One region of the Vibrio phycocola genome, then DNA from elsewhere that is predicted to be linked to it. Evidence: predicted binding sites of a transcription regulator. Region 1 holds the regulator's gene; the other holds the start of a gene.
What was found. Region 1 encodes MetJ, which represses methionine synthesis genes. Its sites were predicted from a motif close to TTAGACNTNTANANGTCTAA; they were not measured.

Region 1 (4,434 bases):
CTGGTTGAGCGACATTAGGTGCGCGTAAGAAGTTGCGTGAATCTTGGGCGCACGCTGGCATCTCTTGTTGATTCAGTAGTGCTGCCAATAAACGAGATGACCAAACTTCACCATGAGCAAGGACGGTCGCGCGCTCAAATGGCGTAGACGCGTCTATAAGGCTGTATAGTGCATCGATTTCATCAAGCAATTGCGCCGTTAATTTCGGCGCATGCTCTTGGTCAAGCAAGTCGTTGATCAGATCTAATTGGAACTTTTTTACACCGTTCAGTTGTTGGTGCGCTTCTTCATTGTCTGAGGAAACAAGCTCTACAAATTTAATCAATTGATTGGTGGTTTTTCCTGCAGCAGATACGACGATTAAATCGTGACTTTTTGAGTGTTCTTTTAGCAAGGTTGCCACTCGGCGATAACAGTCTGGATCGGCCAAACTGCTGCCGCCAAATTTGTGCAAATGACGTGCAGAAAGCATTAACGGTTCTCCTCGACCACGGCAAAGGCTCGATCGAGATCGGCAATCAAATCGTCAGCGTCTTCTAAACCAATGGACAAACGCAACAGTTGAAGAGATACCCCCGCCGTTGCAAGCGCTTCTTCGCCCATTGCTCGGTGTGTCATTGTTGCTGGATGACAAATCAAGCTTTCAACACCGCCAAGTGATTCAGCGAGAGAGAAAAGCTTAAGTTCGCCAACGAATTGTTGTAACTCTTCATAACTTCCACCAAATTCAAAGCTCAACATTGAGCCAAATCCTGCTTGCTGTTTTTTTGCGATCTCGTGACCTGGATGATCGGGTAAGCTCGGGTGATAAATTTCGCTAATTTGTGGCTGCTCGAGTAAATAGCTGAGTACTTTAGCCGCGCCTTCTTCATGGCTGCGCATTCTTGAACCAAGGGTGCGCACGCCACGTAGTGTCATGTAGCTGTCAAATGGTGTTCCGGTTGAACCTAAGCAATTTCCCCACCATGCAAGATCTTCGGCATCTTGCTTCGATTTACAAATGACAACCCCACCAATGACATCAGAGTGACCATTAATGAATTTGGACGTGGAATGAATAACAAAATCGGCACCGAGTGAAAGTGGTTGTTGAAAAATCGGTGATAAAAACGTGTTATCAACCGCAACTAATGCACCAACGGCTTTTGCTTGCTTGCAAATTTTCTCTATATCAACGACACGAAGCAGTGGATTCGATGGTGTTTCTAATAGGACGAGTTTTGGCTGTTTCGCCATGGCGTCTGCTACGGCTTGATCATCACATTGGTCGACAAATTCAACCTTGAAATCCCCTTTGTTCGCACGAGAATTGAATAAGCGGTAGGTGCCACCATAACAATCATGAGGTGCGACAATAAGATCGCCAGGACTTAGAAATGCTGAGGCCCATAAGTTGATTGCCGAGGTTCCACAATTGGTGACAATCGCGCCTTCTCCACCTTCTAGATCGGCTAAAGCTGTTTCCAATAAGCCACGATTAGGGTTGCCCGAACGAGTATAATCATATTTAGGCACTTCACCGAATGCAGGAAAACCATAATTGGTTGTGAGATAAATCGGTGGGACAACCGCATGATATTGCGAATCGGATTCGATGCCAGTGCGAACCGCAATTGTCGCGGGCTTACGAGGTGCCATAATAATTCCTTCCTTTTGACATGAGAACGTCACCGCCGAGGTGGCGGGTTGAGGGCAATATTTTACCTTTTCTGATCACAAGTTGCAGTGGCATTAAAGATAAATTTTTATACCGTTTAACGATTGCTTGGATCGACTGTTTATCAAAACGGTACTTATGGCTATTTTAATAACAATCAATTCGGACGTCAACACTTCTAGACGTCTGTATGTCTTTGCTTATAGCAGTAAGAAACGCTAGAATTAACCTCAATTTTTGAATCAGAATTATTGGCAAAGAGGGTGTGGTATGGCCGAGTGGAATGGAGACTATATTAGTCCATACGCTGAACATGGTAAAAAGAATGAGCAAGTAAAGAAGATTACGGTTTCTATCCCTTTGAAAGTACTCAAAGTATTGACCGATGAACGTACTCGCCGCCAAGTAAATAACTTGCGTCATGCGACCAACAGTGAACTATTGTGCGAAGCTTTCCTTCATGCTTATACCGGGCAACCTCTACCAACCGACGAGGATTTGCGTAAAGATCGCCCCGATGATATACCTGTTGAAGCAAAAGCTTTAATGACTGAAATGGGCATTTCGTTTGAAGCGTACGACGAAGAGTTCTGATTCAATAAAGCCTGAAATTTAAAACCACATTTTTTAAAACACCCAAGCTATCGATGTTATGGGTGTTTTTTATTGTGTATTTAATTATTGTGAACTTAATTTTTGATACAACCGCTCAGTAAGTGCTTTTAATTCCAATGCCTCTTCTATTGGCATATTAATCTGGCAAGCCAATTCTTTGGGAACACTTGCGGCCTGTTGCTGTAAGCTCCTACCATTTTTTGATACTTTCAATATCGTTTGTCTCGAGTCTTGCTCGGACTTTACTTTTTCAATCAAAAGTTTGGTTTCTAATCGTTTTATGATTGGCGTGAGAGTTCCAGCATCTAGGCGAGTACGTTCCACTAGGCGTTTAATGATGACACCATCCTCCTCCCACAATGCCAGCATAACGAGATACTGCGGGTAGGTGAGATCCAATTTGTCTAACAAAGGGCGATATGCTCGGATCAATGCATTGTTCGCAGAGTAAAGCGAATGGCAAATTTGGTTATCGAGTTTTAACTCTTTTGGCGTGTTCATGAAGTGTCCTATTGTTTAGCTGAAACTATTTTGTGCGCAAAGCATTGACATGTCAAACTACAAAGCGCATTATTTTGTGCACAAAGTAATTATTTATTAGAGATACCGATGAAAGGGAACAAAATCATGACTACTATTCTGATCGTCATTGCCGCATTTATTGCCATAAATTTTGGTCGAATTTACTATCAAAATAATCAAACTCCTGAATTAGGTGTCAAAAATGGTCAATTTACACCGCTAAGTAGCAAGCCGAATAATGTCTCAACTCAAGCTGAAACCGAAGACAAAAAAGTGGCACCACTCCCGGTAAAAGCGTCGACAAGTGCGACGATGGAAGCCTTAAAACAGGCGGTAAGCGAATATGGTAAAGCGGAGATTGAAGAAGAAAGTGACACTTACCTGTATGTTATTTTTACTACCGATCTGATGAAGTATCGTGACGATGTTGAGTTTTGGATTGATGAAGCAAACGGTGTTGTGCATTTTCGTTCTGCAAGCCGAGCAGGGTATTCAGATATGGGCTTAAACCGTAAACGTTATGAAGCGCTCGCCGCACTGTACGCAGAAAAATAAGCGAAAGGCACGACTGAATTTCATTGGTTTAATTTAATCGAAACAAATTAAACCAATGGCTTTTGTCCCTATTCATAATCAAGTAAACTGCGCGAGTTGCCTTGCTCGTTTGGTTTTTTACACACTTCCTCTCGGGTTGCTTACCACTTAGCTCGAAATTCGAGGAATTCATGTCCGACACCACCGAAAAACGTCTCAATAAATACATCAGCGAAACCGGAATTTGTTCTCGTCGTGAGGCCGACCGTCTGATTGCCGATGGTAAAGTGAAGGTGAATGGTTTGGTGGCAGAAATGGGACTAAAAGTAACCGATGCGGATGATGTTGTCGTCAATGGCAAACCATTAAGAGCCAAACGCAAACCAATTTACATTGCCTTGAATAAACCTGTTGGCATTACCTGTACCACTGAGCGTGATGTTCAAGGAAATATCGTCGATTTTGTTCGGCACCGCGAGCGTATTTTTCCTATTGGCCGTTTAGATAAACCTTCCGATGGTTTGATTTTTCTGACTAATGACGGTGATATCGTTAATAAAATCCTTCGCGCGGGGAATCAGCATGAGAAAGAGTATGTAGTACGAGTAGACAAGCCGATTACTCAGGACTTTATTCGAAAAATGAGTGAAGGCGTTGCGATTCTTGATACTGTGACCTTGCCATGTAAGGTCACTCAGGAAGGTAAATTTTCGTTTCGTATTGTGTTAACACAGGGTTTAAACCGCCAGATTCGCCGGATGTGTGAAACGTTAGGGTATGATGTGTTTAAGCTTCGCCGAGTGCGAATTATGAACATTACCTTAGACGGTATTCCCAATGGAAAATGGCGTTACCTTAGTGAACAGGAAGTGACGCAAATTCTGGCGATGTGCGAAAACTCAAGTGGTACTGAAGAAGCCTCTCAAGTTGAAAGTCAAACCACGACTCGCCCTGTTGCTAAAGCAAAACCAAAGCCTAATCGCCGCGTAAATTCAGAGGCGCCATTTGGACGAAGTGGGAAATCACAAGGCCGTGGCGCTAGTGGTAAAAAAACATCTCATTCGAAGCGCGATGACACCACTTCAGGGCGCGGACGAAAACCAAAC
Region 2 (4,434 bases), on a different contig from region 1:
AGCATCAACCTTTACTCCTACCCATTCTATTTGTCGCAATATTAACCGATAGCGTGTCAAATAACAGCCCGCGACTTCATTTAAATTTGCAATAAAAAAGCCGAGCAAGAGCTCGGCTTTCGACGAAGAGTGCAAATAAAATCTTGCGATTATTTTGCTAATACTTCTTTTGCTTTTTTCACTACATTTTCAGTCGTGAAACCAAACATTTTGAAGAGTTCTCCAGCTGGTGCAGACTCACCAAACGTAGTCATACCAACTATTGCACCACCAAAACCAACATACTTGTACCAGAAATCTGCGATTCCAGCTTCAACAGCAACACGAGCTGTTACTGCAGCAGGAAGAACCGATTCTTGATAAGCCGCATCTTGTTTGTCGAATAAGTCTGTCGCTGGCATAGAAACAACGCGAACCGACTTACCTTCGGCTGTTAATTCAGCAGCGGCAGCTACAGCAAGCTCGACTTCTGAACCTGTCGCAATCAAGATTAGCTCAGGTGCGCCTTCACAGTCTTTCAGGATGTAGCCACCTTTTGCGATATTAGCCACTTGTGCTGCATCACGATCTTGCTGAGCAAGGTTTTGACGCGAGAAAATAAGAGACGTAGGACCATCTTTACGTTCAATCGCATATTTCCACGCAACCGCCGACTCGACTTGGTCACATGGGCGCCAAGTACTCATATTTGGAGTCAAACGTAACGAAGCAACTTGTTCTACAGGTTGGTGCGTTGGACCATCTTCACCAAGACCAATTGAGTCATGAGTGTAAACTTGAATGTTTTGAATCTTCATAAGTGCAGCCATGCGCATTGCATTGCGTGCGTATTCCATAAACATCAAGAAGGTTGCACCGTAAGGAACAAACCCACCGTGAAGTGCCATACCATTCATGATCGCAGTCATACCAAATTCACGAACACCATAATGAATATAGTTACCTGAAGCATCATCAGCTGTAACCGCTTTTGAGCCAGACCACATAGTTAGGTTCGATGGTGCTAAGTCAGCTGAGCCACCCATAAATTCAGGAAGCATCTTACCAAACGCTTCTAATGCATTTTGAGACGCTTTACGCGATGCGATGTTCGCAGGATTAGCTTGTAAATCAGCAATAATAGCTTGAGCTTTTTCTTCCCAGTCAGCTGGAAGTTCGTTGTTTACACGACGAGTAAACTCTGCTGCAAGTTCTGGATACGCTGATTGGTAAGCGGAAAATTTCGCTTCCCATTTAGCTTGTTTTGCTGCGCCAGATTCTTTCGCATCCCATTGAGCATAAATATCAGCAGGAATTTCGAATGGACCATACTCCCAGCCAAGCTCTTTGCGAGTAGCCGCGATTTCATCAGCACCTAGTGGAGCACCGTGACAATCATGAGTGCCAGCTTTATTTGGTGAACCGAAACCAATCGTGGTTTTAGTACAAATTAGAGTTGGACGGGATGAGTCTGCTTTTGCAGCTTCGATCGCCGCATTGATTGCTTCTGCGTTGTGACCATCGACCGCTGGAATAACATGCCAACCGTATGCTTCAAAACGCTTAGGAGTATCATCGCTAAACCAACCTTCAACATGACCATCGATAGAAATACCGTTGTCATCCCAGAAAGCAATCAGTTTGCCCAGACCTAATGTCCCAGCAAGAGAACAAGCTTCATGTGAAATACCTTCCATCAAACAACCATCGCCCATAAATGCGTAGGTAAAGTGGTCGACGATGTCATGGCCTTCTTGGTTAAACTGAGCCGCCAACGCTTTTTCTGCCAGTGCCATACCAACAGCGTTAGTGATTCCTTGACCTAGAGGTCCAGTCGTTGTTTCAATGCCAGGTGCATAACCATATTCAGGGTGACCTGGTGTTTTAGAGTGCAATTGACGGAAGTTTTTCAAATCATCAATAGAAAGGTCATAACCAGAAAGGTGAAGAAGCGAATAAATTAGCATAGAGCCATGACCATTTGATAACACAAAACGGTCGCGATCAGCCCAATTTGGATTCTGTGGGTTATGATTTAAGTGGCCACGCCACAACACTTCGGCGATATCAGCCATGCCCATAGGGGCCCCAGGGTGGCCAGAGTTAGCTTGTTGTACACCATCCATGCTTAGAGCACGAATTGCATTAGCAAGATGTTTTTGAGAGGACATGTCAGCTCCTAAATCCTTAGCGAAGTCAAATTAATTAGCGGCGATATTGTCGCAGAGCCCATTAAGCCGTGCAAACGATTTACCACCCAAATAGTGCAATAGCTCAGCATTTTCTGTGAACCTTGTGACCAATATGTACAAATTTAACAATCAGTCAAACTGTGTCTCGAAAAGACGCTGATAAAATTGTTCATAATTTACTCAAAAAAATTAAATAGACGTCTAGATGTAAATACTCCTATAATGTATTTATATACCAATAAGCAGGCGATTGACTTGCTTTTAAATAAGTAGAACGGAGCGCTCATGACTAAGCACCTATTTACTTCTGAATCGGTTTCAGAAGGACATCCAGATAAAATTGCCGATCAAATCTCTGATGCGGTATTAGATGCCATCTTAGAACAAGACCCGAAAGCTCGCGTAGCTTGTGAAACTTATGTAAAAACCGGAATGGTCATGGTTGGTGGTGAAGTTACAACCTCAGCATGGGTTGATATCGAGCAAATTACTCGTGATACCGTAAAAGAAATTGGCTATACCGGTTCGGAAATGGGCTTTGATGCTGAGTCATGCGCCGTGCTTAATACCATTGGTAAGCAATCGCCAGACATCAATCAAGGCGTTGATAAATCCGACCCTAAAGAGCAAGGTGCTGGTGACCAAGGTATTATGTTTGGTTATGCAACCAATGAAACTGAAGTATTGATGCCAGCCCCGATTACTTACTCACATCGTCTGGTTCAACGCCAAGCAGAAGTACGTAAAAATGGCACACTACCTTGGTTACGTCCTGATGCGAAGTCTCAAGTAACGTTTCAGTACGATCAAGGCAAAATTGTCGGAATAGATGCCGTCGTTCTTTCTACTCAACATTGCGATACCATCTCTACGCCAGATCTTCGTGAAGCTGTAATGGAAGAGATCATCAAGCCAGTTTTACCTGCCGAATGGTTAAGTAAAGACACCAACTTCTTCATTAACCCGACAGGTCGTTTCGTTATTGGTGGTCCAATGGGTGACTGTGGATTAACTGGACGCAAAATCATCGTAGATACTTATGGTGGTGCTGCTCGTCACGGTGGTGGGGCTTTCTCTGGTAAAGATCCATCAAAAGTTGACCGCAGTGCTGCTTATGCTGCGCGTTATGTTGCTAAAAATATTGTTGCTGCGGGTATGGCTGATCGTTGTGAAATTCAACTTTCTTACGCCATCGGTGTTGCGGATCCTACATCAATTATGATTGAAACCTTCGGCACCGAGAAAGTCGCCCAAGAGATCATTGTTGAAGCAGTACGTCAGAACTTTGATCTTCGCCCATACGGTTTACAAGAAATGCTGAACTTACTGCAACCAATGTACAAAAAAACAGCAGCTTACGGACACTTTGGTCGCGACGAATTCCCTTGGGAAGCAACCAACAAAGTTGATGTTCTAAAAGATTTCGCTGGTATCAAGTAAAACCAAGTTGATAATTGCAATTTCAAGCCCTCGGATTCGAGGGCTTTTTTTGTTATAACAGTGATAGATATTTATAACTCATAGGTTTTCATGCTCTCAGCCGCCGTCACCCAACAAGCCGAGCAAAAAATTCAATCTTGCATTCAACAGGCTAATCACTATTTTTCTGAGAACTACACCACGCCAACTCTCTCTTTAAAGCTACGTGGTAAATGCGCTGGCAAGGCCTATCTAGAGCTTTGGGAAGTAAGATTAAACCCCATTTTATTCCATGAAAACCAAAACGAATTTTTAAACCAAGTGATTCCCCACGAAATTGCTCATTTAATTGCTTTTAAACGCTATGGACGAGTTCGCCCTCATGGAAAAGAGTGGAAGGCCATCATGTGGGACGTATTTCAACTTGAGCCTACAACCACTCACCGTTTTAATGTATCGTCTGTGCAAGGAAAGCGTTACTCCTATCATTGCGGCTGTCAGTCACACGACCTGACAATTCGACGCCATAATAAAATCGTCCGAGGCCAAGCCAACTACCTGTGTGTTCGATGCCAACAAGAGTTGCAGTTTACCGGAGTAACCCAAAAATAGGGTGAGACAATTAGATAGCGCTAATTGTTTATTTTGCCCTTGTAATTCAACAACAGTAGTCCCATTTATCAATCTATATACATGCTCTAATTCATAGACCTCTAAGTCAGGAAAGTTTCATGCGAATCCCACGAATTTATCATCCAAGCTTGATTGATTCTCAGCAGCAAGTCTCGCTCAGCGACGATGCGGTCGGTCACATCGGTCGTGTGTTACGAATGGGGGTTGGTCA

Region 2: a site for MetJ is predicted at 2,365-2,384, ahead of metK (methionine adenosyltransferase). Genes of this name have one in related genera too.

Annotation. Positions count from the first base shown of each region.
Region 1 covers NZ_JBTAMQ010000009.1:162,875-167,308, reverse strand. Annotated here, with positions in the region: gene ACXJY6_RS13715 (bifunctional aspartate kinase/homoserine dehydrogenase II) at 1-472, opposite strand, end outside; gene ACXJY6_RS13710 (O-succinylhomoserine (thiol)-lyase) at 472-1,638, opposite strand; gene metJ (met regulon transcriptional regulator MetJ) at 1,928-2,251, shown strand; gene ACXJY6_RS13700 (MarR family winged helix-turn-helix transcriptional regulator) at 2,336-2,773, opposite strand; gene ACXJY6_RS13695 (DUF1499 domain-containing protein) at 2,900-3,349, shown strand; gene rluF (23S rRNA pseudouridine(2604) synthase RluF) at 3,520-4,434, shown strand, end outside.
Region 2 covers NZ_JBTAMQ010000005.1:12,406-16,839, reverse strand. Annotated here, with positions in the region: gene epd (erythrose-4-phosphate dehydrogenase) at 1-5, opposite strand, end outside; gene tkt (transketolase) at 150-2,150, opposite strand; gene metK (methionine adenosyltransferase) at 2,457-3,611, shown strand; gene ACXJY6_RS08785 (SprT family zinc-dependent metalloprotease) at 3,702-4,202, shown strand; gene rsmE (16S rRNA (uracil(1498)-N(3))-methyltransferase) at 4,322-4,434, shown strand, end outside.